4 regions of the Brevibacillus sp. DP1.3A genome follow, and region 1 is predicted to be linked to each of the others. Evidence: riboswitches for the same ligand, from Rfam matches in the RefSeq annotation. Region 1 holds a riboswitch; each other region holds the start of a gene.

Region 1 (5,899 bases):
AAGAGTGCATCTTCTGGAATTACTGTATTTTCAAACGAACGAAGTAATTCAGCGGGACCAAGGCGACAGTTTAGTCCGATCACGTCAGCACCTGCGGCTTTCAGCTTGGAAAAAGCATCTGTCAGAGCGTAGCCATCACGTGTGCGCCCTACTTCCAAAGTAGCTAACTGTGCGATTACAGGTACATCTGTGAGCGGGCGGATTACCTCGATCGCCAGAAGCAGCTCCTCCAAGTCCACGAACGTCTCCAGAATCAGTCCATCTACGCCAGCATGCAATAGAGCAATCGCCTGTTCCTCATATTGGTCACGGTATTCATCCAAAACCTTTTTCTTCACCCGTCCAGCCAAAATCGATCCGATGCTCCCAGCCACATAAGCATCATCCTGAGCAGCTTCCCGTGCAATGGCGACTGCGAGCCGATTAATCCGCGCAACCTTATGCTCTAGACCGTAACGGCTCAATGCATCGCGGTTGGCAGAATACGTATTTGTCTCTAGGAAACGTGCACCGGCCTGATAGTAGGACGTATGAACTTCATGTACCAAACGAGGGTTGGATAAACACAGCTCCTCAAAGCTGACACCAACTGGGACGCCCAGCCCGTGCAGCTGGGTCGCCATCGCTCCATCTCCGACTAGAAGGTTGTCTTTCAAATAGGCTCGTAAATCTTTCTTTCTCGTCGTCAACTCAATCCCTTCTCTCCCATATTCATTTATCTTTAAACTTCAAAAATAGATGGACCTGCGTTGAAATAACGTGCTTCAGGGTGAGCAAATACCATCGCCGATACGGAAGCTTCTGGCTCCATCATGAAGCCCTCTGTCAGCTGAACGCCGATATCCTCTGGACGCAACAGACGGAATAACTGCGCCTGATCTTCCAGATTCGGGCAAGCAGGGTAACCGAAGGATACACGAATGCCCTGATATCTAGCACCGAAGCGCTCGAGCATCGTCATCTCAACCGGATCCGATATACCCCACACGTCGCGCATGACGTGGTGAATTCGCTCAGCAAATGCCTCTGCCAGCTCCAATGCCAAGGCTTGGAGGACATGGGAGCGCAAGTAGTCACCACGCTCTTTTAGCTCTGTAGATTTTTCGCGAATCCCTCCCCCAGCCGTTACGGTCAGGAATCCAACATAGTCCATTTCCTTGCTCTCCACTGGTCGCAAGAAGTCGGACAGGCAAAGATGAGGTTCTTCCAGCTGACGCGGGAACGAAAAGCGCTCCAGCAGCTTGCTGTGGTCTTTTGGATCATAGACCAAAATATCGTTGCCATCTGACTGAGCCGGGAAGAACTGATACACACCGTGTGTCGTAATGGTTCCTTTTTGCTTCGCTTCATTTAATAGCTCTTCCACAATGCCGTACAGTTCCAGTACCTTGTCGTCGCCTGCCTCTATCAATCTATCTACATTTCCGCGAACACCGAGGTGTTTTCCGAGGAGCATCCGCAGGTTCAAATACGGCTGCAAATGGCTGAGCGGATATTGTCGCAAAACATGTCGTTCACAATCGGGCGGCAGATGGATCGGAACGGTTCTGCTGATGGCTGAGCGAGCAGGCACTGGTGCTTTTTTCTCCTCAACAACAGGCTGAGCCGTTGCAACTGCTTCCAGCAGATGCTGCTGTTCTTCTACCAAGCGATCACGTTCATCCGGATTTTGTAGACGATTCACGAGGTCCAGACCATCCATGGCATCTTTTGCGTATAAAACAATTCCACGGTATTCTGGTGCGATCCGGTTCGATGTGAACTTGCGCGTTAACGCCGCACCGCCAACCATCATCGGGATATCAATGCCTGCCTCACGCAGGTCTTGTGCAGTAATGACCATTTGCTGCGCGGATTTCACCAAGAGTCCAGAGAGACCGATGGCATCCGGCTTTTCTTCTCTGCATGCGGCAATCAGTTGCTCTGGCGGTACCTTGATCCCCAGGTTCACGACATTGTAGCCGTTGTTTGACAAAATAATTTCCACGAGGTTTTTTCCGATGTCGTGTACATCGCCCTTGACTGTCGCCAACAAGATTTTCCCCTTGGCAGCGGCATCGCTTTTTTCCATGAATGGCTCTAAAAACGAAACGGATGCCTTCATAACTTCTGCGCTCTGCAATACTTCTGCCACGATCAGCTGGTTGCCGTTGAACAGGCGACCGACCTCTTCCATCCCAGTCATCAACGGACCGTTGATGATCTCGAGCGGTGCGTATTTATCCATAGCCAGCTTCAAGTCTTCCACTAGACCATCCTTGGAGCCTTCGACTACATAACGGGCCAAGCGTTCTTCGAGCGTTAACGAGGAGACTTCCACACTGACTTCCTTTTTCTTTTGGCGATAAAATTCGGTGAAGGCCGCCAAGGTCTCATCATTTGTCTCGAATAGAAGGGCTTCTGCCAGCTTTTTCTCGTCTTCTGGAATCGAAGCGTAGCGCTCCAGCTTTTCCGTGTTGACGATGGCGTAATCAAGCCCTGCGAGAGTGGTGTGGTACAAGAAGACCGCATTCAGCACTTCCCGACCTGCAGCAGGCAAGCCGAAGGAAACGTTACTGACACCCAGGATCGTCTTGCAAGCAGGCATTGCTTGTTTGATTAAACGAATTCCTTCTACGGTTTCCAATGCAGAGCCGATGTATTGTTCATCCCCCGTCCCTACTGGAAAGACGAGTGGATCGAAAATAATATCCTGTGGCTTTATTCCATACTGGTTGACAAGAATGTCGTACGAGCGTTGCGCGACCTCCAGCTTCTTTTCGCGAGTGATAGCCATACCCGCTTCCTCAATCGTTCCAACGACAACGGAGGCACCGAACTTGTGAATAAGCGGAACGACTTCCTCAAATCGCTCCAACCCGTCTTCCAGGTTGATCGAGTTGAGAATGGCCTTCCCTTGCGAGTAACGAAGTCCCAGCCCCATGACCTTGGCATCTGTCGAGTCGATCATGAGGGGCGCTTTTACTTTTTTCACGATGAACTGTAGGAATTTTTCCATATCTTCGTATTCATCACGGTCGGGATCAGCCAAGCATATATCGATGACATGTGCGCCGCGCTTTACTTGGGCCCGGGCAATATCAGATGCTTCTTCATAGTGACCAGCTGCAATCATTTCACGGAATTTTTTGGAACCGATGACATTGGTCCTCTCCCCTACTAGCAGGGGACGATTGTCATCTTCGACGTAAACGACCTCGATCCCGGAGACCGCGCTCAGCGGTTCTACAGCTGCACTGCGAGGCTTGCAGTCTTTCAATGCTTCTGCCATCGCTTGAATATGGTCAGGCGTTGTTCCGCAGCAACCGCCAGCGACGTTTATCCAGCCTTGTTCAGCGAATGCCAGCATTTTCGAGGCAAGTCCTTGTGGCGTTTCATGGTAATGACCGTTCTCATCTGGCAAGCCTGCGTTCGGATAACAACTGACCGCACATTGGGCAATTCCCGACAATGTCCGCAGATGATCACGCATGAACTCTGGTCCTGTCGCACAGTTCAGACCAATAGAGACTGGCTTTATATGTTCCAAGGAGATGTAAAACGCCTCGATGTTTTGGCCAGCAAGCGTCGTGCCCATCGGCTCAATCGTACCTGACAGCATCACTGGGATCTCCTGTCCAAGCTCTTCAAAAGCTTTGCGAATCCCAATTCCACCGGCCTTAACGTTCAACGTATCTTGCGAGGTTTCCAAAAGAAGAACATCGGAGCCACCGAGAATCAGACCTTTTGCCTGACGATAATACGCCTCGACCAGTTCTTCAAAAGTGACACCGCCTGTCAACGAAAGGGTTTTGGTCGTAGGTCCCATTGCACCAGCTACAAAACGCGGCCACTCCTCCGTGGAATAGGCATCCACCGCTTCTCTGGCCAAGCGTGCTGCCGCTATATTGATCTCAAGGTCTTTCTCTGGCACATCGTACTCGGCTAAAACGATGGAAGCAGCACCAAACGTATTTGTTTCGACGATGTCTGCTCCCGCCTCTAAATATTTCTCATGAATGGAACGGATCACATCTGGTCTGGTCAAGTTCAAGAGTTCATTACAGCCATCATAGGCTTCACCGCCGAAATCATCAGCAGTCAGGTTCGCCTGTTGAAGCATGGTGCCCATTGCACCATCCAGAATCAGAATTTTCCGGGAAAGCTGTTCGCGAAAAGTTGGTTTCATTGACGTGCCCCTTTTCTCCCTTGCATCGGCTTATTCTCTGTAATTAGGTAAATAAAATCAAAAAATCCTCTTCTTTGAAAGAAGAGGATTTGTCAGCAGATACGAAAACGCCTGAGACATCCTCTTATCTTTCAAAGCACGTAGCTTTGCTGGAATTGGCACCGGATTTTTACCGGTTGCCGAGGCTTCATCAGGCCAGTCCCTCTGCCTCTCTGGATAAGAGTCGTACACTTGTCATTTAGTTGTATTGTGAAATGTCTTGAATGTTTGCAAGTATCTTAACACCCCCTTTGTCTCCCCGTCAATTGTGAATTGTCTATTTTTTACTGAGCCTCTTCTCTTACACGCCCATTTTTGCCTAAGCTGGGCATCCGCCCAGTCCAATATCGGCATTCGTGTATAGACTGGAGTATAACGGAAAGGAGGGGAAACAAAGATGAGTACATCTTTCTGCGGGAACGGATTCTTCGGTGACTGCTTCGCAATCGTGCTCGTGCTGTTTATCCTGTTGGTTATTATCGGGTGCTCGTGTGACGACTGTTAGATAAGTGTTTAAGAAAGGCTATCCCAAAAGCCATCAGGAATGGCTGCGGGATAGCCTTTTTTTCGTTTTAGTCGGCGATGATCTTGCCTGTCACGGCATCAAGGGCCATAAATTTGTTCGCAAGCTTTTCCTCACTCCACGGCACATACGCCAGCTTCGGTTGAGGTAATTTTTGCCCATCCACATCTTTCATCAAATAGACCAGCTTCAAAGGCATGACGCGTAAATACTCCTCAACAGCCTTATCTTTCGAGATGATCTTGTCGGATGCTGGAAGCTCCACCAACTCGTGCGTCTCTCTGTAGTTATCAAACTTTGTCACTTTGCCCGTAGACGGATCGACCGTTACCGAATAAGCCGCTTTTTGCTCGCGATCCTGTACAGGAATGCCATCCTTGCTCAGGAAAAATCTGAATTCCCATTCGCCCGATGACACAGGACTCGCTTCGCCTGGCTGTATAACTTGTGCCAATTGTACTTCTTTTACACCTGGATCGACGTATTTATGCAGAAAGGCGAATGCAGCCTCTTCCGCTTGCTGGCGTTTGACTGTCACTGCAGCATTGGAACGCGGTGTTCCCAGCCCGACGACACTGCCTGTTTCTGCGATAACTTCTACGCCGATATACTTGTCATTTTTATCATACCAGACGTATTTCTTGCGTCCATCGCGCTCACGTTCACTCTCTCTGTAGGTCAAGCCTTCTACCTGTACGCCGAACTCTGCTTGCAGCAGTGCTTTTGCCTCATCCTTGGAGCGAACCTTGACGTATTCTTTCGGAGATTCGATTGGATGTGCTTTCTTCGTATTCAACTGATCATAGGCAAGCCCGTTATCTCCCGTTCCATACACAATCTTGCCACTGGTCGCGTCGATATGCCACTCCGTACCATCTTCACGTCCTCGTTGCATGAAGGAAACAGCTGGCGTGTACTCCAGAATAGGCTGCCACTTCTCTCCTTGTTTTGATTCTGGCCGTATTCTCGGATTCTGCACGTATCGAAGCTTCATATGCTCACTCAGCTCTTTGATGGCTACCTCTTCTGACACAGCAGTCGATACATCTGGATATCGTGACGGCTCGAATGATACGGGCTCCTTCCTGAAATATTGGACATGGCCAGAGTCAGTTGTTACTATGCTTATTTCATCAGACAACACTGGCAGCCCGTTATAGTATCGCAAG
Region 2 (5,899 bases), 3.0 Mb from region 1:
AAAGGACAAGCCTCGTCTGTCTATTCATGTAACAAAGCTGATAGACACAGCCAATAGCAGAAATCTGACGGTAAAGACGAGGGCGCAGGAGCTCCATCGGCAAATGTATGAAAAAGGGATGACGTCTACCCTGACTGAGTTGAAGAAAGAAAAGAAGGCGGTCAAGGTAATGGGGACGGCTTTGTTAAAAGAAAATGGAACGTACGCAGGCTCGATAGAACCGCGGGATACCATTCTTTTGCAAACGCTGCTCCATGAAAAACAAGGGGAACTGTCCGTCACCATCCCGATTAAAGAGCCGAACGCACACAATCAAATTGTGAAAGACAGGATCAGTTTTTTTATCAAAGGAGTCAAAAAAAAAGTAAAAACAACCTATCAGAACGGTCGATTTCATTTTGACGTTCATTTCAACTTGCGAGTGTCCGTATCGGAGCGAATGTTTCCGTACGACATGAAAAAGGACTACAAAAAGATGGAGCGAATGATCAGTGACGAGTTACAGAAGGATTACATGAAGTTAATCAAGAAATGCCAGGAAATCGGTGTAGACCCATTTGGGTTTGGTCTCTATGCGCGTGCCTATGAATATAAGGAATACAAAAAGGTAGAGGATGATTGGACGAAAGCTTTTTCCAATGCAACAGTTGAAGTCAAGCCAAACGTATCGATTAAGGGAAATGGCGTCATAAAGTGAAGGGTAAAAGACAAAACCCCCTGGCAATCAGTAAATGCCAAGGGGTTCGTTATTAATAGATTGCTTCCCAGCCAGCAGGAGTGACGAACAGGCGAATCGCTTTGATTTTGCGGTCGTCCATCAGGGTGAAGTAGTGGCGGTAGTTCGGTGGTACGGAGATCAGATCGCCTGGCTCCAGCTCGACGTCGAAGTAGCGGTCATCTTTGCCTTTGATGGCGAAAATGCCGTGACCATCGACGCAGAAGCGGCACTCATCGTCTGTGTGGTGATGCTCGCCCTTGAATTTCACCAGCAGCTCGTCAAGGTTAGGGGTTTTGTCAGAGAGGACGATAATGTCCGCTGTCAAGTAACCGCGACGTTGGCTGATCGCATCGATTTCCGGCTTGAAGGTGTCGAGAATCTCTTGTTTTTCCTCGTCTGTCGGGCTGTAGTTATCACGGTGCTTCGGATCAAGGCGATCCACGCCCCATTTTTCGTAAATGATCTCTTGGGTGTCTAGGAAGGAGACAACTTCCTCGGGTGCTGAGATGTACTCATTGTTGTCGTGAAAACGAATTTGTGCCATCGTTTATTCCTCCTTAATTGGTGGTTGTAGTGGACACGACTGCTTGGCGCAATTGCAGCCAGCGGGCGTGATACTCGAATAGGAATTCAAAAGCTTCCAGGTGGCGCTTGGCCTCGAAGTCATTGCCGCCCCACGTGTAGATACCGTGGTTACGGATGAGTACACCGGGAACTTCTGGTGTGATCACTTTTTCAATTTCGGTAGCCAAGGTCGGAATATCGGCAAAGTTCTCAACAATCGGAACAGTAATGCGCGCGTTTTCTTCCCAGATTCCGAGTCCCTTGATCAGCTCTTGTCCTTGAATGGAGAAAGCGCGTTGTCCAAAGTACAGCTCGGAAATGAGGTTGTTCCATACGGTATGGACGTGGAAGCAAGCACCCGCCTTCGGGAACGTTTTGTAGACGACGGCGTGGATGAGTGTTTCCGCGGAAGGCTTGAGCGTAGTTTCATCCACCGGACGCGAGTCTTGATCCACGACCAGATAATCTTCGGGGGACAGCTTGGTTTTGTCTTTGCCGCTTGCCGTTACGGCAAATTGCAAGGGATCGTTTTGTATCTTAATCGAGAGATTGCCACTAGTGCCGGGAAACCAGTCCCGGCGGGCAAATGTCAGCTTGGCGTCATCCAGACGGCGAAAGGCATCCAGACGTTGTTCGAGTGTTGCAGTCATGAATTAGACGACCTCCTGTTGGACGTGCTGTAAAATGCGAATCACATCGTGGAACGTAGCAAACTTGCTATGCGGCAATTGCAGCTCTTCCGCCTTGTCAGCGAGGAAGTGACGGGCAATCACATAGTCAGCGATTTTGGCTCCAGCCAAATCAGTGATGGAGTCGCCGATGACGATACGGAAATGGTTCTCTGGATCGTAACGACGGATAATCGTCGTCTTGCACATGCCGCAGCCGTTCGTGCACTGTTCATCGCAAGCGTTTGGCCACGTAATGGTGATCCGCTCTCCGCTGAAATCACTGCCATTGCAGTAAATCGGCACATCGGTGAGATCGAAAGGTGCCAGGATAGGCTCCAGGAAAAAGTCGATGCCGCCACTCGTGATCAACAGCTCGATGCCTTCTTCGCGGCAATAGCTCACGAATTCAGCAAATCCCGGGCGAATCGTCGCTTCTTGGACAATAAAATCAATAATGTCCTGGCGGAAGGAGGAGGGCAAGAGTTGAAACAGCTTGCCAACCCCTTCTTGAACGCTTATTTTTTGCGAAAGGATTTGCTCCGTCAAGGCTTCCCACTCAGGGGGAGCAAACTTGCGGACAATTGCTACAATGTTGTCTTTTTCGGTAATCGTTCCGTCGAAATCGCAGAACAGGACGAGCTTCTTGCTCATCGTGCGCCACCCCACTTTTCCAAGGCGATCGCCAGCTCTTGTGATTCCGCGGCAGCTTCTTCCAATGTTCGGCCTGCGGTGACTGCATGAATTGCGGCAACGAATGCTTTCGCTCCTGCGGTTGCTCCACCGGGATGACCGTGGATTCCGCCTCCTGCATTGACGATTTGATCTAAACCAAAGTCTTGATACAGCTGTGGAACCAACCCTGGGTGAATGCCGGCAGACGGAACCGGGAAGGAACGGCGTACACCATTCAGTGGGTCAGTCAAATGCTTGGCGAGCTGCAACGCTTCTGTTTTGTCCAAGGCGACATTGCCATATGGAGATGGGAAGAGCACCAAATCTGCCCCAGCTACACGCATCAACGTTCCGAGCAGAAGCGGGGTGGCGATACCGTAGTCAGGTGATGGATAGTAAGCGCCTGCCAATGCTGGATGCGCCATGATCGGTACGTGTACATCAGGATCGGCTGCCAAACGGTGCAGGGCATCGAATCCAAAGGCCAGTACATTGAACAAGAGGCAGTCAGCACCTGCATCTACCGCACGTTTCGCTTTTTCGTTCAGCTCATGCACAGGTCCAGTCAGGTTGGCTGCATAGAGGACGGGCTTGCCTGTTTCGGCTTCTGTCTCCTGAGCGATCTGCTTGAACGCTTTGATCCGTTCGATAAAAGGAGCGCGCTCATCTGCAAAGAAGATTTCGTCATCTTTCACCAGATCGACTCCGCCCAAGGCTTGTGCCCGGAATTGCGTTTTTAGGTCGTCAAAAGGAAGGCCTAGGCACGATTTGAAAATGCTCATCAAGAGCGGACGGTTATGTGCCCCTAAACGTTCGCGAAGACCATCGATGCCGAACTTCGGTCCAGGAAAAGCCTGAAGGAATGAGTCAGGGAAAACGATGTCGATGAGCTTGATTTTGCCATCCATCGACAGTTTGCCGAATATTCCGGTCAACAAGGATGGAATGTCTGCTGTAAAATTGCGGGTCGGATAGCTGACGGTAATCAAACCGCGTGTTTCTCCGTTTTCCAGTGTTTCAAGTGGTGTCGCGCTCACGGCTTCACCGAGATACGGCGCTAGCTCAGCTTGCTTGGCAAGCGGCAGGTCCGTCCAGGAACCGACTGTCATACCGACAGCAATGGCTTGCGCTTTCTTATTCAAGTCTTTTGCTTGTGTGAGATAGGTGACGAGGATACGTTGTTCACTCATGGTACGTCTCATCCTCCTTGAATGATTAAAAAAAGCCTCCCCATTGAGTGGGGAGGAGCGGTTGTCGACTATGAAAGCGTCTCGTCTCCTCTCATCTCTCGGGTCAGTAGCCGAGACAAGCCAAAAAGGCTCTATCTCGACTCTTATCCGTTGGAATTAGCACCGTTTCGCTATCCAAGGTACGCATTTTCAACGTACGATTCATGGTATAGCGCCGGTTGCCGGGCATCATAGGGCCAGTCCCTCAGCCAGCTCGCGATAAGAGTTATTCGTTTCCCCCATGATATGACGTTCATTCTCAGGAGTCAATCTTTGTTTTTGTAGAGAATGTGCAGCAGGTTATCAGAAAAATGAGATGAAGGTGAAACTTTTTGACAATTCCTTCGTGGTAAGGGATGAAGGGGTGTGAACGGCTTGGGAAAGTAGGTCTGGAGGATGTGTACCAGCTGCATGTAAACGATATTTACCGCTATCTTTTCCGGCTGACACGAGATGAAAGGCTGGCAGAGGATCTGACACAGGAAACCTTTTGTCGCGCCTTCTCTTCCTTGGACGACTACCGTGGGGAAAAAGTACGGCCTTGGCTATTCAAGGTGGCCTATCACGCTTTCGTGGACGGCTATCGCAAGAAGACGAAACAACGGTTTGCGTATGTGGAAGCCCTGCCAGAGCGACGTGATCATTCGGCGGTTGATCCGGCAGAGCATGTCGTGAACAAGGAGCTGTGGGAAGTGGCCCATGACTATTTGGAGCAACTTCCGGAAAAGCAGAGACAGGTCATTTTGTTGTCTGCCATGCAGTTTTCCTACGCGGAAATGGCAGAGGTACTCGGGATCGAGCTGGCAGACGTCAAGCGTTCCTTGTTTCGTGGACGACAAAAGATGCGGCAGTTGTGGAGGGAGGAAAGCCTGTGATGAACAAGGATGAGAATAATCGCGAACAAAGGCTGGTTGCTTATTTGCGTGGGGAAATGGCGGAAGAAGATTCAAAACAATTCGAGGAGGAAATAGCCGCTGACGAGGAATACGCACAGCGGTTGGAGAGGCTTTTGCTGGGGGAAGAAACGGGAGCGGGCAACGTGAAGACAAAACAGCCTGAAACGCTGTCGGCTGAAAAACAGCGCGCCATTGTTCGCCGGGGGAAATGGAAAAATCGGTTGAGCAACGCTGGATTCACCATAGTGCTTCCCTTTTTTGCCGGAGTTGTGTTGCTGATTCTGAATGGCTGGGTTGGGTCACTGATGCATGAAGATCTGTTCCGCGTTGCGAAGTCGATGGTTAATTTTACTCAACCAGGTGTTAGTGTAGGCGGGAGTGGCTCGCAGGTGGGATTGTTTTACGGCAATATCAGCATGGAGCTGCGTGAAAGAGTTGGAGCGGAAGAAAAGAACGCTGGCCGCTTTGAAAGCACAAATGTGCTGTGGAAAGTAAACGCTGGGCCGAAATGGCCGGATGGGGTTAGGGAACAGAAGCTGTATTTCCGTTATCCGACAGACGGGGAAATGGTGGATACGGAATCGCGCACTTCACCTGCCTGGACGACGATGGAGAAGCTACCAGAGGGAACGGTTTCTCAGCTTGCGATTTCCTTTGATCGCTTTCTGACGTACGAGGAGTACTATGAATTGGTTTCGAGCCATGTTTCCTCTTCGGGACAAGATACAGTTTGGTTTGCCGTAGACACAGGGATCGAGACCAAAGAGAGTCAAGAGGGACAATTGATGTTAGGACCGGGAAAAGTATGGGGTTTTGCAGAAAGGGAGCTGAATTATGGTGGCCCTATTCTTGTAAACGGGGAAGGGGATAGGCGGATGGCGACTTATCTGAACGAAATGAAGTATTTGTCCGAGCAAGAAGGTTTGACTCGCGATATCGGCAGATCCTTGTTATTTCGTAGCGACCCGCAAATTACAGAACGATACAACTACATGCAACAAAACGGAGTGCGAATCTATGGCGCTGTCCTGACCGGACCTACGAAAGAACTGCTTAAGCTCAAGACCGAAAAGTCGATAACAGCAGCGTTTTTAGGCAAAGTAGACTGGTGGAATTGGGATACCCCTTCGGCATCGGGAACTCATCACA
Region 3 (5,899 bases), 1.7 Mb from region 1:
TGCCCTGCTAAAACGCATTGAATCCATTTCAGAGAGTGTCGACATACAAAGTGAAGGGCGTATTCAACCTCGTGCAAAAGCGGTGGAGACTGCCTCCTGACAAAAGAAGCCGTGTTTCCAGGTAACTAGAAATACGGCTTTTCTTCTTATGATTCCTCTTACTTACGCAGATTCGATAATAGGGAAGCAGCGCACTTCTAAGCCAAAATCATTTTTCAATAGGGACTCGTGCTCTTCGCTGATTCCTGTCACGATCAAACCTGCGCGCAAGACGCCTCCCAAGTCGAATTGGACTTTTAGTTTATGCACGTTGACTCCTGCCTGCTGAAGGAAATGCAAGACACGATCTGGCGTAGCAGTATGACACGAGCCCTCAAGATAACATAGGACGTGTTCTACCGAGTCCACCGTGACTCCAGCTTTGTCAGCCGTTTTTTCTTTCCAAGTAGGATGCGGTGTGAATGGTTGTGTCAATAAATAGGCCAAATCCTCCACGACTGCACTTGCTGTGGGGAGCTCTCCTGCCCCTCTTCCTGTAAACAACAAGTCTCCTACGATGTTGCCGGATAGCTGGACAGCATTAAACGCGTCGTGGATTTGCGCCAACGGATGGCTCAGCGGAAGCATGGTTGGTTCAACAGATAGGCGAATTCCTTTCTCAGCTTGATAGGCCTGCGCGATCAGCTTGATCCGGTACCCGAGCTCGCTCGCAATCCGAATGTGACCTGCTGACAAATCTGCAATTCCTTTGCGAACAACATCTGCTAAGGGCAGCGATTCTCCGTACACAAGCTGTGCCAAGATATACAACTTGTACATAGCATCAAAGCCTTCCACATCCGAACGAGGGTCTGCTTCCGCATAGCCCAGCTCCTGCGCTTGCTTGAGAACCTCCTGGTAGGAGAGCTGCTCTGCCTCCATTTTCGTCAAAATGAAGTTCGTTGTTCCGTTAAGAATACCGCGAACGCCTTGAATATCGTTCGTGCGTAGGAACTGCCGGAGCACGCTCAAGATCGGGATGCCCCCTGCCACACTCGCTTCATAGGCAAGATGCACTTGATGTTGATTTGCCAAATCGACTAGCTCCGTTCCTTTTTTCGCCAGGAGCTCTTTGTTGGCAGTTACCACATGGCAGCCCTTTTCGATCAAAGCACGGACGTAGTCATAGGTAGGTTCTACACCACCCATGACCTCCACCACTATATCCACATTACTGCTCAATACATCCTCAAAGTCTGTTGTCAGTAAAGCCGGGTCGATATGAACCGCCCGCTCTTTTTCCGAGTCACGCACCAATGCCTTGACGATCTCAATTCGTTTACCCAGACGAGAAGCCAGCTTCTCCTGCTGCGAACGGATCGTTTTGATTACGCCTCCACCCACTGTTCCCAATCCCAATAATCCCACGCGTACCACTTCTGCACTCATCCTGACCACCCCATACCCCGAATTTTAGATAAAAAGAAAAGCCATCTTCGATAAGAAGAAGGCTTGTTAGCAGCTAATAATGCTCCCCCTCCTTATCTCCCAGGACGTATATGTCCTGCAGGAATTGGCACCTTGTCACAAAATATGCGTGACGGTTGCCGGGCTTCATCGGGCCAGTCCCTCCACCTCTCTGGATAAAGAAAATATGAAATTGAAAAAAACCTTCTTCGCTAAGAAGAAGGTTCATCTACTAATGGAGTAACCCGCTTCTTATCTTTCGAGACGAAACGTCTCGCAGGAATTGGCACCTTGTCGCATTATGCAACGGTTGCCGGGCTTCATCGGGCCAGACCCTCCACCTCTCTGGATAAGAACCATTTATGCTGTTGAGCTTTATTCTAAGAAATTCCAAGGCAAGCGTCAACAAAATTCTTTCTTTTCTGATTGCAATCTGAATTGGCCAGGTTTTCTCAGTTGTGGGTGAACAGGCTTTCTACCTCTTCCATACTACAGCAAGTGCAATGAAACACGCCCTCCTGGCATTCCTCAGGCAGCTCTTTTTCCTCGACATATCCGCACCATTGGCAAATAAAAAGTTGCATCATCGCACACCCTCCTCTTCTTTTATCCTGCCCAAAATAAAAAGAGCATTTTCCACTCGACCGTGACGATCGTTAGAAAATGCCAGAAAAGGAGGGACGTACTTGTCCACTCGCTGTTTTTCGCAAGCCATCTCTAACACCTCCCTATCTCCCGTAGGTCTATCAGTGTTGTCGAAACAGGCAGGTCTCCTGACTATGGGTTCATCGTCTAGCGTCGCCTTCCCCGTCTATTTTGATAGACCAGTGGCTTGTTGGACGCTGACTCCCCTCTTACAGTGGCGGGACCGTGTCGGATTTGCACCGAGCTTCCCTATTATCCTTGTGGCGAATTGGTTACGCCCTAAGGAACCTGTTTCCACCTATGAAATTGTCATTTATTACTACCACCCTCAGATTTTACCTTATTTCCCCTTATTTTGCGAACATTGCTCGTGGGTCAGTAACCATTCCTTTCGCCACAAGCCACCCGAATAGCCTGTTAAACTTCCGTTTGCTCCTATAGGTGGTCAATGTGTGCAAGACTGTTTCTGAAAGCCTCTCCCTTTCATCCACAGGGGAACAGAAAAGGACTGTCTCTTGCCGGAAAAATATTCGTCCAGCTGTTGCCGACAAACGAGGAGAGGCTCTGACCTACCCCAAATACCGAGCCTTTAAAATGGTAGTGTGGTGAGCTTCATGTCCTGCAATCACATAAGCCAACGTCCTTGCAGATAGCTTGTTTCCGTTGGCAATTCCTGTACGCAACCACGCTTCCGGAGAGATTCCGCGGACCTGTGCGATGGTGGAAGCCCGAACAGCCTTATACTCTTCCAGTAAATCTGAGAGGTCTCTTAGCTGATAACACCCGTGTTCGACAAAAGCATTCTCATCAAAACCAACGAGGGGTGTCTGATCTCCTCTCGCGATTCTCAGCAAGCGATAGCTCATGATGCGTTCTGTATCGACGAGATGACCCAAAACCTCTTTTACCGTCCATTTTCCTGGTGCATATCGATAATCCATTTGCTCGGGCGCAAGTGACGAAAATAATGCGACTTGCCTCTCGCCTTGTTGTGTGAGGATCGTTTGCAGCTCCCCCTCAGGTACAAGCCCAATATAATAGTCAAAATAAGCAACGTATTCATCGCGATCTGGTCGTCTGAGCATGTATTTCCCACTCCTCGTCATTCATTTTGGTTAGACAAATTATACCCCCATGCATCCCAATACGAACGAACCCGCCTGATCTTCACAGGCGGGTGACGCTCACCATTATTCGCTATGTAAGCCTTCAAACAATAGGACCCTTGCCGGGGCTGCATCCGTGCCGATCAGCTTGAGTGGTGCAGCTACCAGAAAATACTCGCCTGGCGGGACCTCTGCTAGCCGCAAGCCTTCCACGACAATGACTCCCGCTGCAAACAGCTTTTTATGTGTGGGGTGTCCTTCCTGGGCGCGTTCGATTCCAAGTGCATCGGTACCAATACCCCGCACACCCAGCTCACTTAAATATTCTGCTCCTTCTTCAGACAGAAAAACGAATTCAAAAGAGAACGCCTCTTCAAAAGAGTTTTTCGTTTTAAACAGGACAAAATCTCCTCGCACAAGATCGAAACTCTCCAAGTCGGAGCGAGTGATCCTGTCTTCTACCGCTGTGAGATCGAGAACCTTGCAATTGCCCACTAGCTTCTCCAAGGAAATACTCTCAAATGTATCGCCAGCATTCACCATGTGCAGGGGAGCATCTACATGGGTACCAGAGTGAAGGTCCATGTCGATTCTCGATTCAGTTACATAGCCATTCGTAGCGGTTCGTATTTTCGGCTGCTTTTCCGGCTTGTTTTTATACACCGTCATTCCTTCGTACACGGTGGCAGTTACATCATACATTTTCATCCCAAACGCCCTCCCCTTTGCCTACTGTTTTTTACGATCCGCTGGAAAAACAATCCCCATCTGTCTTCTCGCTTCATCCATGACCTGCATGGCCATTTTGGATACTTCATGCGAATTCGTTGCAGATTGTCTGGCCCCGCTCTTCGCCAAGTCTAGGAATTCTCTTATTTCATAATGCATGGTCTTCGGGGTTTGTGGCCTTGTCACTTGCTCGATTCGTCCGTCCCTGTAACGAATGTCCACTTCTTTGAGATGGTTGATTCGATCGATCACCATCGTAGCGTCCTCCCCTTGAATTTCTGCTGGTTGATAGGAGGTCGTAATTTTCGAGAAACTAATGATTGCATCCATCTCTCGATACTTCAAAAGCATACTGCCCTCTCCGTCCACTCCAGAATCAAGCACAATTCCTTCTGCTTTGATGTCGTCTGGTCTGCCAAAAAGGATGAGTAACGGATAAAGACAATAGATACCGATGTCCATCAAGGCTCCGTTTGAAAAAGAAGGATCAAAAGCACGTAAAACCTTCCCTTCGCGATACGCGTCATAGCGCGAAGAATATTGGCAATTACTAGCAATAAAGCGTCGTACTTTTCCCAGCTTGTGCAGGTTGTCTTGTATCGCAAAAAAATTGGGCAATAGTGTAGATTTGACGGCCTCCATGAGCAGCACGTCATTTCTTTTCGCTGCCTCGATCATTTCTTCTACCTCAATCGCATTGGAAGCCAGTGGCTTTTCACATAATACGTGTAGCCCCGCGTCCATGCACTGGATCGCTTGCTCCGCGTGGCAGGAGTTGGGGCTCGCAATATAGACCGCGTCAATATTTTTGCTTGTAGCCATTTCTTCTAGGCTGTTATAGGCAAATGGAGCATGGTACTTGTCAGCGAATTCCTTGGCGCGTTCGATGGTACGTGAATAAACAGCCTGAAGAGAAAATCCTTCTACTTCTTGACCAGCCTGGATAAATTCCTCGGTGATCCAGTTCGTTCCGATTACGCCAAATCGCATCTCATTCGCTCCCTTTTCTTTTTGTCTATCTCGTTGCAGTAACTGGCACTGGTTCTTCGAACTTATCCAGCCACCACACGAATCCGTCCGCAGCAAGTAATTGCTCTGCGGCCTTCGGTCCGAATGAGCCAGCTTCGTACGTAAAGAGTGGCACCAAATTTTCACCGAAGGCTTCCAATATCGGTGTCACCCACTCCCACGACAGCCGGACCTCATCCCAATGCGCAAAGTAAGTGGAATCCCCTCGGAGTGCATCGAACAAAAGCAGCTCGTACGCTTCTGGCACGTCTTTTGTCCCTGCACTGAAATCTACCGTCACCGGCTCAATCTTACCGCTATTTGTCGGATTCTTACTATTTACCTGCAAGGCAATACCTTCGTTCGGATTCACGTTGATGATCAACAAATTAGGCGATGTCGTTTCATTTTGCTCCTGATATAGCTTTTCGTGCGGATTTTTGAACTCAATAACGATCCTGGTTGATTTCTCTTGCAGTCTTTTTCCCGTGCGAATATAAAATGGTACCCCTTGCCAAAACGGGGCATCAATCCAGACGCGCGTGGCAATATACGTTTCTGTCATCGAAACGGGATCGACACCAGGCTCGTCCCTGTAGCCAGCCATAGGCGTTCCTTGAATATGTCCCGCGCTATACTGACCGCGAATAACGTGGGTGCGAACTTCTTCTTTCTTCATCGGACGCACGGCTGCCATCACCTTGCGCTTTTCTTCGCGGATATGGGCGGACGTAATTCGCTTCGGAAGCTGCATGGCGATGATCATGAGCATTTGCAGCATGTGATTTTGGAGCATGTCGCGCAGTGCCCCGGCAGGTTCGTAATATCCAGCCCGATCCTCAACGCCGACCGTTTCATTCGCCGTAATTTGCACGTTGGCGATGTACTGATTGTTCCAGAGAGCTTGGAAGACTGGGTTCGCAAATTCGAGAGCCCCGAGATTTTGGACCATTGGTTTTCCCAAG
Region 4 (5,899 bases), 2.8 Mb from region 1:
GATCGCAAACAAAAAACCTGCATGCACGCTCATCCCGGCAAACAGCTTCGGAAGCCAAGCGCTTTTCTCCAGCATGACGGTCTGTGCCAGTGCCGCAGAACCCGAGCGATCCCGGAACGGCTCTGTCACGAGATAGCTCGCAAACAATACCGCGATGTAGTTAAAGAGCAACGTAGAGATGAGCAACGGAATGCGAAAACGGGCTTCCATAAAACCTGGCAACAACGCCCAGAACCCTCCGACTGCCATTCCTGCAAAAATACCCGCCACAATTTTGATCATTCCCGGTGCTGGCAAGTAAATCGCGACTAACGCAGCACTGACGGCACCCAGCACCATTTGCCCTTCCGCCCCCAGGTTGAATACCCCTGCCCGAAATGCGAGGGAAAGACCCAGGGCAATCAGCATGATAGGCGTAGCTCTCGCTAATGTAGACGTAAAGAAATAAAAACTGCCAAAGGCCCCTTTCCACATTTCCTGGTAGGTGCCCAAGATCGATTCGCCAACTGCAGCAATGACCAGCGCCCCGGTCAACAAACCGATGACGACAGCCAATAACGGCTGAACCAATGACTTAGATAGCTCTTTGATTGCTGCCATGAATGCTTCCTCCCGCCATGATCACGCTGATTTTTTCTTCGGTTGCCTCCAGGCGTGAAAGCTCTCCAGCGATTCGCCCTTTATACATGACCAAAATCCTGTCAGACAAGGCGAGAATTTCGGACAACTCGGAGGAGACGAGCAAGATCCCGTCTCCCTGATTGCGCTTTTCGATCAGCGCCTGATGGATGTACTCCATGGCACCGATATCTACCCCTCGCGTAGGCTCAGCCGCAATCAAAAACGGGGTTTCCTGTCCGAGCTCCCTTGCTACGATCAGCTTTTGCAAGTTTCCACCTGACAGATTCCCTGCCAGCTCCTGCAATTGTCGGGAGCCTGTCTTGATGGCAAACTGCTCAACCCAGCCTTTTACGACTTGGCGGAATTTCTCCCGCAAAACAACGCCGCGACGGTTGTAAGCAGGCTTTCGCTGATAGCCCATCAACGCATTTTCCTCGACGCTTGAGAGTTTGGCCGTTCCCCACAGGTAGCGATCCTCCGGAATATGCGCCAAGCCGGCATCCCGAATGGTGGCAACTGATTTGTTCGTCACGTCGTTGCCGCCTAACCGCACCTTTCCCTCCTGTGCCGCTCGCAAGCCGCTGATCGCTTGCAGCAGCTCGGATTGACCATTCCCGGAAACACCTGCGATTCCTACGATTTCCCCGTGGTGCACGGTAAAGCTGACTTGATCAAGCAGTGTCTGCTTTTCTCGAACCGTGAGATTCTCCACCTGCAACAAAGGGCCTTTATCCAGAGGAACTCGCTCAGCTAGCTCCTGCAATTCACGTCCGACCATCAGTCTGGCTAAATCGTCCGCATTGGTTTCTGTACGGGATACCGTTCCCGTCACTTTGCCTCCGCGCAGTACCGTAATACGATCAGCTACCTCCATGACCTCCTGCAACTTATGTGTAATCAAAATGACGCTCTTGCCGCTCTCGGCCAGGTTTCGAATCGTTTGCAGCAGGTCGCGTACCTCCAGTGGGGTAAGTACAGCGGTCGGCTCGTCCAGCACGATAATATCCGCACCCTGATACAGAACCTTCAGAATCTCGACCCGTTGCTGTTCCCCAATCGAGCAATTCGCTACCTTGGCCTGCGGCTGAATCGGAATGCGATACTGCTCACTAAGAGCCCGCACCTTGTCCTCCGCGTCATTTCTTTTGAAAAAACCCGCTTGATTCGGCTCGTATCCGATCACGATATTTTCAGTCACACTGAATTCTCCGAAGAGCATAAAGTGCTGGTGAACCATCCCGATTCCATTTCGAATCGCGTCCTCTGGTCCGCGGAAAACAACTGGCTTGCCATTTAACACGATCTCTCCCGACGTCGGCTGCTCCATCCCGTACAGCATCCGCATCAGTGTCGTTTTGCCCGCTCCATTTTCCCCGACAATCGCGTGGACTTCTCCTGCTGCCAGTGAGAACGACACCTTGTCGTTGGCGGTAAAATCTCCGTACTTCTTGGTCATGGCCCTCATTTCCAAGCGATCGGTCATTCCCACTCCCTCATTTCTGTACGTCCTTTTATGAAAATGGAAGACCGACTACACAGCCGTAGTCGGTCACATCCATCACTGTGCACAAGCTATAAATAAACGTTCAAAAAGTTGGCTTTTCAACACCGAGCTACCTTTTTAGAACTGGTCTGGTACTTTGCGAGTGCCAGCTACAATCTCATCGCTGATCGCTTTCACTTTATCCACCACTTCTTGTCCAATAAAAGCGTTCAGTGGCGTTTTGCTTTCGTGCGTGACATAGGTTACCCCAACACCTTTTTCTTTCAAGCCGTACGCCACAACACCTGGTTTGAACGTTCCTTCTACAAAGTTCTTCACCGTTTCATAAGCTGCCGCGTCGGTCCCTTTCAATTGGGACAGAACAATATGCTCTGGATCAATCGTGGTACGGTCAACGTCCTGACCTGCTGTGAAGAAGCCTTTTTCCTTCGCTGCTTCGAAAACGCCGAGGTCTCCTACTGCTGCTGCACCGTTAATGAAGTCAGCGCCTTTGGAAGCTTGGAGCAAAGCCAATTCCTTCGCTTTTGCCGGGTCAGTGAAGCTACCTACATAGTTGACCATCAGCTCTGCTTTTGGATTCGTCGCTTTCAAGCCCTCTTCGAAGCCAACTGTCCATTTTTTCAACTGCGGAATATCAAGAGCGACAACCATACCTACTTTGTTCGTTTTCGTTGCCAGACCTGCTGCTGCTCCCACCAGGTAAGCCGCTTCCTGCTCGCGGAAGGTAACACTGCGAACGTTTGGCAAATCCACTACAGTATCAATAATCGCAAAATTACGGTCAGGATTTTCGGTAGCTACTTTTTTCAATGCATCCTCTGATGTAAAGGAAGAAGTGATGATCAAATCATAATTTTCTGCAACAGCCACGCGCAGATTCTCTTCAATCGCTCCATGGTCCGTAGATTCAATCGTTTTCACTTCTGCGCCCAGCTCTTGTGCGGCTTTCTTCGCACCCTCATCCATTTGTTGGAAGAACGGATTCACACCGATTTTCTCGGGCAAAATCAAGGCAATTCGCTTTTTGGCCGCGCCCTCTTGTCCTGCTGATTGTCCTCCTGGCTGATCTGCAGGTGCGCTTGTGCCAGTCGAGCACCCTGTTGCCAATACTGCGAATGTCGTTAATGCCAGCAATAACTTCTTCATGATGTATCTCTCCCTATCCGAACTTTACGTTTTTCTTTATCCTATTAGGTAATGTACGGCTTTTTACCCAATTTTTCAATACTATTTACGAATATTATCTTATAAAATATATTTATCGTTCGTTTATTACCCCCTTTCCTTTTACAAATAAAACAAAAAAACTCTTCCCGGAGGAAGAGTTTGCGTACGTAGCCGTTCTCTTCCTCATCTGTCAAAACCATGGTACAGGTTTTGCAGGAATTGGCACCTTTCTGTTCATGCATAGACATGATCAGTGGTTGCCGGGCATCATCGGGCCAGTCCCTCCGCCGCTCTAGATAAGGTAGGTGAATATATTTAGTTACAATGGAATTCATTCTAGCAGAACGGTTCAAAAATGCAATTCTTTTTTCTCAATTCCAAACACTTCTAAAAGTGAATCGAATTTGAAGTTTAAAAAGTCGTCTTTTCAGCACCGAGAAATTGGCGAGAACCTGAAGAAGGAGGAGCGGAGTGTAGGAGACCTACATGAGCACCGGACTTCGAAGGTGAACGTCAATTTCGATGCCGAATCAGCTTTCAGAACTACTTCGTGATCAAAATACGACTTTTTAAACAACCTTTAACTAATTTACGTGAAAGGTTTGCTGGAGACGATGAGACAACGTATTCAGCTCGCCCAGCTCTTCCGTAATCTCACGCACTTTTTGATGCTGGTTTTCTGCTGTCGCAAACAGCTCTTCTAAGTTGGCTACGGATTCCTCGGTTACGGCTGTAATAGTCGACATCTCGATGGCAACTTCTCCGGAACGCACTTTTACCCGGTCCATGCTGGAGCTTACTTGATCAGCTGCTTCCAAGAAGGCCATCATCCCGGCACGCACTGCTTCAATGGAGGCCACTGTTTTCACGGCCAGCTCTTGGCCTTTTGCAACAGACGTTTCTCCATTGCTCATATGCTGCACCGCATTCTCACTTTCCTGATGGAGAGATTTCAGAATGTCGGTAATTTCCTGCGTAGCTGTCGCGCTTTGTTCCGCCAGCTTGCGTACCTCATCCGCTACAACAGCAAATCCACGTCCATGCTCGCCTGCACGCGCCGATTCAATCGCCGCATTCAGCGCCAAGAGATTCGTTTGTGTCGCGATCTGATTAATAGCGCCAACAATTTCTTCTACGCGATTCGCCTGTCGATTGAGCTGGTGAATCGTAGAGGCTGCTACATTGACTGCCTGCACAATTTGCTCCATCTGCGAGGACAGCTCGTTCATCATCTGAACGCTGTCTGTCAGACGACGGTTGTTTTGTTGCGATTCCGATTTCATTGCGTTGGTCTGTGTTGTGACTTCCTCGATTTCCTGGTCGATGGATTGAACCTCTTCTTCGATTTTCACCGTAGAATTCGCCTGCGATTCCATACCTGTGGCGACTTCCTTAAAGGCTACCATCATTTCATCTGTATTGCGCTTCGTACCTTCCGCATGCTCATGCACATGATCGCTTGTACGATCCAGCTGCTCCGTCATTTGCTGGATGTTCAAAAGCATTTCTCCCAGACGGCGCTCCTTCTCTTCCGCTTCCTGCCTTGCGTCATCAGCTTTTCGCAAGGAGGCTTGTCCGGCGAGACACAGATACGTGACGGCTCCCATCATCATGAGAATCGTGACAATACGCATAAGCAAATTGAGCTCCGAAAAATCACCTTCGAAAATCTCGTAGGTTCCCGTATAAAATCCGACAATCGTAACGATGATTTGGGCGATTCCCGCTGTAACTACCAGCTTCCAGTCCAAATAGGCTGCCAAAAAGCCCATGACGATAAAGGCGAGGAAGGTAACCTCCTGGTAATCGGTAAAGTGATCGAAGGAAATAGCATAAAACATAAGTCCGATTGCAACCAGATAACGAATCACATGACTATCTTTGCGAATGAAATAATACGGCGAAACAATTAGAGTGACCAGCAATCCCAAGGACGTCACTTTCCAGAAGTTCACATCCACTTGGTAGGCAATGAGTCCTGCCATCCACAAATGATTCCATAGGATGAAAATCATAAAGCCTTCTTTGTCAGTCAAGGTATTGCGAATCAATTGAATCATAATTGCCCCCCTTTTCCTTTTTACTTATGTATCGGATTCTTTCCCCATTATATAGCCAAACCTTTGCCAAATTTGTGAAAAAAGTAAGAACAGCCAAAAACAATTTCGAATAGGCTATTACACAACTCTCACGTACAGGAGGCAAACGGAGAAAAGTGGAACTCAATCAATTGCCAGCTACTGTGCTGACACGGACGATTAGCCGTCCGAACACCACGATTTACTATCCACAATTGGCAGGCCTAGCCAACCAACAAGCGGAAAAAGATATCAACCGGGCGATTTATCAAACGGTTCAAGGCTTAATTCACGAGCAACAACGGGTCCAGGTACCGGGAAATACAGAAATGCAAGGAAGCTACGAAATCAAGACAAACGAACGCGGCATTTTCAGTGTCGTGCTGAGCAACTACGCCTACACACCACAAATGGCTCACGGCATGACCTTCCTCGGGTCGATCACCGCAGATATCCAAACAGGCAAGCTGTATACGCTGCGTGAATTATTCAAGCCAGGAAGCGATTACGTCAAGGTGCTTTCCGAAAA

What was found. Region 1 has a riboswitch for S-adenosylmethionine ahead of metH (methionine synthase). Riboswitches for the same ligand answer to the same signal wherever they lie in the genome.
Region 2: it holds a riboswitch for S-adenosylmethionine, as region 1 does, so the genes downstream of both, HP399_RS05950 (2,3-diketo-5-methylthiopentyl-1-phosphate enolase) here and metH (methionine synthase) in region 1, are expected to answer to the same signal.
Region 3: it holds a riboswitch for S-adenosylmethionine, as region 1 does, so the genes downstream of both, HP399_RS12055 (homoserine dehydrogenase) here and metH (methionine synthase) in region 1, are expected to answer to the same signal.
Region 4: it holds a riboswitch for S-adenosylmethionine, as region 1 does, so the genes downstream of both, HP399_RS02520 (BMP family lipoprotein) here and metH (methionine synthase) in region 1, are expected to answer to the same signal.

Annotation. Positions count from the first base shown of each region.
Region 1 is NZ_CP085876.1:4,302,840-4,308,738, forward strand. Features, by position in the region: gene HP399_RS19675 (bifunctional homocysteine S-methyltransferase/methylenetetrahydrofolate reductase) at 1-689, opposite strand, end outside; gene metH (methionine synthase) at 722-4,168, opposite strand; SAM riboswitch class I at 4,290-4,391, opposite strand; gene HP399_RS19685 (YjcZ family sporulation protein) at 4,605-4,712, shown strand; gene HP399_RS19690 (YcdB/YcdC domain-containing protein) at 4,780-5,899, opposite strand, start outside.
Region 2 is NZ_CP085876.1:1,308,595-1,314,493, forward strand. Features, by position in the region: gene HP399_RS05930 (Ger(x)C family spore germination protein) at 1-697, shown strand, start outside; gene HP399_RS05935 (1,2-dihydroxy-3-keto-5-methylthiopentene dioxygenase) at 750-1,262, opposite strand; gene HP399_RS05940 (methylthioribulose 1-phosphate dehydratase) at 1,276-1,932, opposite strand; gene HP399_RS05945 (2-hydroxy-3-keto-5-methylthiopentenyl-1-phosphate phosphatase) at 1,936-2,604, opposite strand; gene HP399_RS05950 (2,3-diketo-5-methylthiopentyl-1-phosphate enolase) at 2,601-3,815, opposite strand; SAM riboswitch class I at 3,904-4,080, opposite strand; gene HP399_RS05955 (sigma-70 family RNA polymerase sigma factor) at 4,211-4,729, shown strand; gene HP399_RS05960 (anti-sigma factor) at 4,729-5,899, shown strand, end outside.
Region 3 is NZ_CP085876.1:2,612,398-2,618,296, reverse strand. Features, by position in the region: gene HP399_RS12060 (CapA family protein) at 1-100, shown strand, start outside; gene HP399_RS12055 (homoserine dehydrogenase) at 163-1,428, opposite strand; SAM riboswitch class I at 1,518-1,629, opposite strand; SAM riboswitch class I at 1,696-1,802, opposite strand; gene HP399_RS30985 (hypothetical protein) at 1,899-2,033, opposite strand; cobalamin riboswitch at 2,192-2,398, opposite strand; gene HP399_RS12045 (DinB family protein) at 2,661-3,176, opposite strand; gene HP399_RS12040 (cyclase family protein) at 3,282-3,905, opposite strand; gene HP399_RS12035 (Gfo/Idh/MocA family protein) at 3,927-4,916, opposite strand; gene zwf (glucose-6-phosphate dehydrogenase) at 4,942-5,899, opposite strand, start outside.
Region 4 is NZ_CP085876.1:468,403-474,301, reverse strand. Features, by position in the region: gene HP399_RS02530 (ABC transporter permease) at 1-600, opposite strand, end outside; gene HP399_RS02525 (ABC transporter ATP-binding protein) at 575-2,104, opposite strand; gene HP399_RS02520 (BMP family lipoprotein) at 2,243-3,271, opposite strand; SAM riboswitch class I at 3,473-3,595, opposite strand; gene HP399_RS02515 (methyl-accepting chemotaxis protein) at 3,877-5,352, opposite strand; gene HP399_RS02510 (DUF3298 and DUF4163 domain-containing protein) at 5,508-5,899, shown strand, end outside.